One region of the Scandinavium lactucae genome, then DNA from elsewhere that is predicted to be linked to it. Evidence: predicted binding sites of a transcription regulator. Region 1 holds the regulator's gene; the other holds the start of a gene.
What was found. Region 1 encodes CRP, which controls carbon source genes, mostly activating them, when cyclic AMP is high. Its sites were predicted from a motif close to ATGTGANNNNNNTCACAT; they were not measured.

Region 1 (2,407 bases):
TGGGTAATCAGGTCGACGGCTTTTTGCTGTCGAGTGAGCAGTGGCGGCAGCGCTTTTTCCGGATCGGTATGCTGGGTCAGCAGGCTATATTTGGCTTCACAATAATCCGCCAGCTGGCGATAGAGCAGGCTCAGGGATTCGCGCAGCGGCTGTTCGCGCCACATCCAGAACCAGAACCAGTTAAACAGGCCGTACCACAGGGTGCCGAGAGCGTAAATCAGCAGCGGCTGCCACACTGGCATATTGCCTGCCAGGCTGAGGGTGAAGATCGAGGCAATCAGCGAAGCGGGCAGCAGGCGCGCGTGCAGAGAACTGATTTCGGCGGTAACGCCGAGCAGCATCGCCAACCCGCTCAGAATAATGGGCAGCGGTACGTCACGCGCCAGTAACAACTGCACCGCGAGGCTACAGCCCGCAAACAGCGAACCGCCAATAATCAACCGTTTGAAGAAGCGTTTGTGGGGCGTGTCCAGCCCGGCAATGTTGCAGCAGGCGGGAACCAATGAAAACAGCAGACCGTACTTGAGATACCCCAAAGCCAGACCGATAGCCACGGGTAAACAGAGCACCAGCGTTTGTCGCAGTGCGTAGTTAATTTCCGGGTGATAAATCAGCCTGCGCCACATGAGGGGAGAGACAAAAACGGCGTACTGCCCCAGGGCAATACGCCGTTAATCTGGCTTAGCGGGTACCGTAGACCACGATAGTTTTACCGTGGGCGGAGATCAGATTCTGATCTTCCAACATTTTCAGAATACGGCCCACGGTTTCACGTGAACAGCCAACGATCTGACCGATTTCCTGACGGGTGATTTTAATTTGCATACCGTCCGGGTGGGTCATAGCATCAGGCTGTTTCGCCAGGTTCAGCAGCGTCTGCGCGATACGACCGGTTACGTCGAGGAACGCCAGGTTGCCCACTTTTTCAGAGGTGACCTGCAGGCGACGCGCCATCTGGGAGGAGAGGCGCATCAGAATATCCGGGTTGACCTGGATAAGCTGACGGAATTTTTTGTAGGAGATTTCGGCCACTTCACAAGCGGTTTTCGCCCGAACCCAGGCACTACGCTCCTGACCTTCTTCGAACAGGCCAAGCTCACCGATAAAGTCGCCCTGGTTAAGGTAAGAGAGGATCATCTCTTTACCTTCTTCATCCTTGATGAGTACTGCAACAGAGCCTTTCACGATGTAGTACAGCGTTTCTGCTTTTTCACCCTGGTGAATCAGCGTGCTCTTCGATGGGTACTTATGAATGTGGCAATGAGACAAGAACCATTCAAGGGTAGGGTCTGTTTGCGGTTTGCCAAGCACCATGCGCGGTTATCCTCTGTTATAAGCTGTCTCCAGTGGCAGACAAAACACTGCCGCTGGCTTTGCAATCGTATCCTTCCCTGTGCCTGGGAAGTCGGCTGTCGGATTTTACTGCAGCCTGTAGTGTGATGTCCTCTGCATACATGCAGTACTTCAATGTATTACTGTAGCATCCCGACTGTTTTAGCATAGCTTTTGCCGCGTGTCTCCTGGTGTCTCGCTTCAGCATGACGCACGTCGCCTTCCGTTGCGAGAATTGTTATGTGCGCGTAATCTGTCAGGAAAATTGCAACTCTGGAGTTAACAATTATGCAAGCGCGTGTGAAATGGGTTGAGGGTTTAACCTTCCTGGGGGAGTCTGCTTCTGGCCACCAAATCATGATGGACGGTAACTCTGGTGACAAAGCGCCAAGCCCGATGGAAATGGTGCTGATGGCAGCGGGCGGATGCAGCGCGATTGACGTGGTATCGATTCTGCAAAAGGGGCGTCATGACGTGACCGATTGTGAGGTGAAGTTGACCTCTGAGCGTCGTGAAGAAGCTCCGCGTCTGTTTACCCACATTAATTTGCACTTCATCGTCACCGGCAAAGAGCTAAAAGAAGCCGCGGTGTCGCGTGCGGTGGATTTGTCCGCTGAGAAATACTGCTCGGTGGCGCTGATGCTGGAGAAAGCGGCGAAAATTACCCATTCGTTTGAAGTGGTCGAAGGATAAGCGCCCAGCCCGGTGGCGCTGTGCTGACCGGGCCTACTGTTTATCGGGTGACATCAACCTATCTTTTTGCCTTCCATCAGCCGTTCTACCAGCGGCGACATAATCAGCTCCATAGCCAGTCCCATCTTCCCGCCCGGCACCACTAATGTATTCATATGAGAAATGAATGAACCCTGCAGCATCGCCAGCAGCCAGGGGAAATCAATATCGCCCAGATTCTGGAAATGGATGACCACAAAGCTTTCATCGAGCGAGGGGATCCCTTTCGCCGCGAACGGGTTGGAGGTGTCCACGGTGGGTACGCGCTGGAAGTTAATGTGGGTGCGTGAGAATTGCGGGGTGATGAAGTTGATATAATCTTCCATCGAACGGACTACCGAAT
Region 2 (2,407 bases), on a different contig from region 1:
GGCCAACGATTTTCTCAAGGGCTTTGTTGATGTAGCCAGCGTCGTGAGAAGTGATGGTTGACGCAACGGAGGTGTCAAAATCAACTGGCGCGTGAGTGCGGTTTTCCAGTTTAACGCCTTCCATTACGTTGTCCCACAGGGCGGTGGTCGCATCAGTCGCGCCGGCCAGGAAGGACTCGTCGCCTTCATAAGGGGTGTAGTTCTTCTGGATGAAGTCACGGACGTTGACTTCTTTCTGCCAATCACCTTTGGCAAAACCTTCCCAGGCTGTAGCTAACTTTTCGTTAAGTTCGGACATGTAACACCTACCTTCTTATGTGGATTTTTTATTTACTGCCTGAAACAACCCTTAATGCTGGTCGTTGCCACGCAGGTAAATGACCCAGTACGTCAACCCGACTAACAGACCACCACCAATAATGTTACCGATTGTCACCGGAATCAGGTTATCAGTGATGAAGTTCATGACAGTCAAGTGAGAGAAACTATCCGGTGTTGAACCGATTGCGGTCCAGAATTCCGGGCTGGCAAAGTGGCGAATGACGATACCCATCGGGATCATAAACATGTTCGCAATGCTGTGTTCGAAGCCGCTGGCAACAAACATCGCCACGGGCAGAACCATAATCATCGCTTTATCCATCAGGCTGCGGCCGGAGTAGCTCATCCACACCGCCAGACAGACCATCAGGTTTGCCAGGATACCAAGGCATACAGCCTCGATAAAAGTATGATGCATTTTGTGGTCAGCGGTTTGTAGGACGTTGAGTCCCCATCCCCCATTGGCAGCCATATATTCGCCAGATAACCACATCAGCAGAACAAACAGCAAGGCACCAATCAGGTTACCAACATAGACGTTTAACCAATTCTTAGCCAGCTGTCCCCACGTGATTTTACCACTTGCTTTCGCGACCACGATAAGCACCGTAGAGGTGAAAAGGTCTGCGCCGCAAATGACACACAGGATAAGTCCCAGTGAGAAGCAGATACCGCCAATCAGCTTGGCAATACCAAACGGCATTCCCGCAGTGCCTGTCGTGGACGTGATGTAAAAGACGAAGGCAATGGAGATGAAGACACCCGCAGTAATCGCCAAGAAAAAGGTTTTGAGCGGTTGTTTCGTTGCTTTATAGACACCCGCTTCTTCGGCCACTTTGGCCATCTCAGCTGGGAGTAAAAGATCAAAAGGGTTGTCAGCTTTCACACTAACTCTCTCTTTATTAAGTCGGCGACGAGATACTAACAAAGCATTATAGAAGAGAAATTGATATAGATCATATCTCGCCTGGCTTATAGGCCCGCAAAACGCATGGTTTTTCAGCATTCACGGCGTAACTTTTTGATTATCAAAATAAAAATAAATTTTAAAATTTAAAACTACAGTTGAATTTTTTCTGTAACCCCCTTTTTAACGGTTAATTAAAATGGAGTAATATGCATTAAAATTAACATAAATAGTAAGCTACTAATAATAGTATTTACTCATGGTTAACTTAAATATTACAAATTAACGAAAGGGCAGAAAAAATAAAAACGGGGCCCTTTAAGAGGCCCCGTAATATAACGCAGGCGAATAATTTCGCCATAGATTATTTGTGGTTTTACTGCTGTTTAGACCAGAAGCTCGCTTTTGCGCGCTGCAGTTTCTCATACGCTTTTAACAGCGATTGATGGGCAGGGAAGGCCTCAAGGTCGCTGTCTACCGGCTGCAGGCCGTAGAAGGCCTCTTCGCCGCTCAGCGCCGCGCTGGCGGCTTCCACTGCATCAGCGCCATACATGCGTACGAATGCGTTCAGGTACTGCAGCGGCTGGCGTTCTTCTTCCTGAGAAAGCAACAGCAGCGTTTGCAGGCAACGGTAGTAGTTTGCGCGCTCCGGGCTAAAGATGGAGGCGTTGAACTCCATCGTCCACTCGGTCCAGATCAGCGCCTGCTCGAGATCGCCACCGGCCAGTGCCAGCATCGCTTTCAGTTCGCCAATGCGCAGAGTGTACCAGCCGTTGTCTTTCCCGGTCGCCATCCCGAGCAGTTCACGGACACGGGTGAAGTCGTCCAGACCTTCATCATCCATCTGTTCGATCAACGCCAGATAATCTTCTTTTTCCCACTCGCTGTTCGGCAGAGAAAGAATCGTTTCGCGTAGATGGCTGCCCATATTGTTATTCGCCAGCCACAGATCTTCTGCTGGATAAATATCAGACATCCCCGGGACGATAATACGGCAAGCATATACGCTCAGATGCTCGTAGTCGGCAATATAGACTTCTTTATCTTCCGCCTGGAAAATCGCCATCAATGTGGCAAATTCTTCGTCGGTGGTGCCGGAGAAGTTCCAGTCGGCAAACGGATAGTCTGCATCCTGTTTGAACATATCCCAGGAGATCAAACCGCTGGAGTCGATGAAGT

Region 2: focA (formate transporter FocA) is a predicted target of CRP. The motif match lies at 1,266-1,283, and genes of this name have one in related genera.

What each region holds. Positions count from the first base shown of each region.
Region 1 covers NZ_JAWXRD010000003.1:190,642-193,048, forward strand. The annotation lists gene SIK69_RS05160 (YccS/YhfK family putative transporter) at 1-626, opposite strand, end outside; gene crp (cAMP-activated global transcriptional regulator CRP) at 682-1,314, opposite strand; gene SIK69_RS05170 (OsmC family protein) at 1,621-2,025, shown strand; gene SIK69_RS05175 (phosphoribulokinase) at 2,079-2,407, opposite strand, start outside.
Region 2 covers NZ_JAWXRD010000040.1:893,807-896,213, reverse strand. The annotation lists gene pflB (formate C-acetyltransferase) at 1-298, opposite strand, end outside; gene focA (formate transporter FocA) at 350-1,207, opposite strand; gene ycaO (30S ribosomal protein S12 methylthiotransferase accessory factor YcaO) at 1,605-2,407, opposite strand, start outside.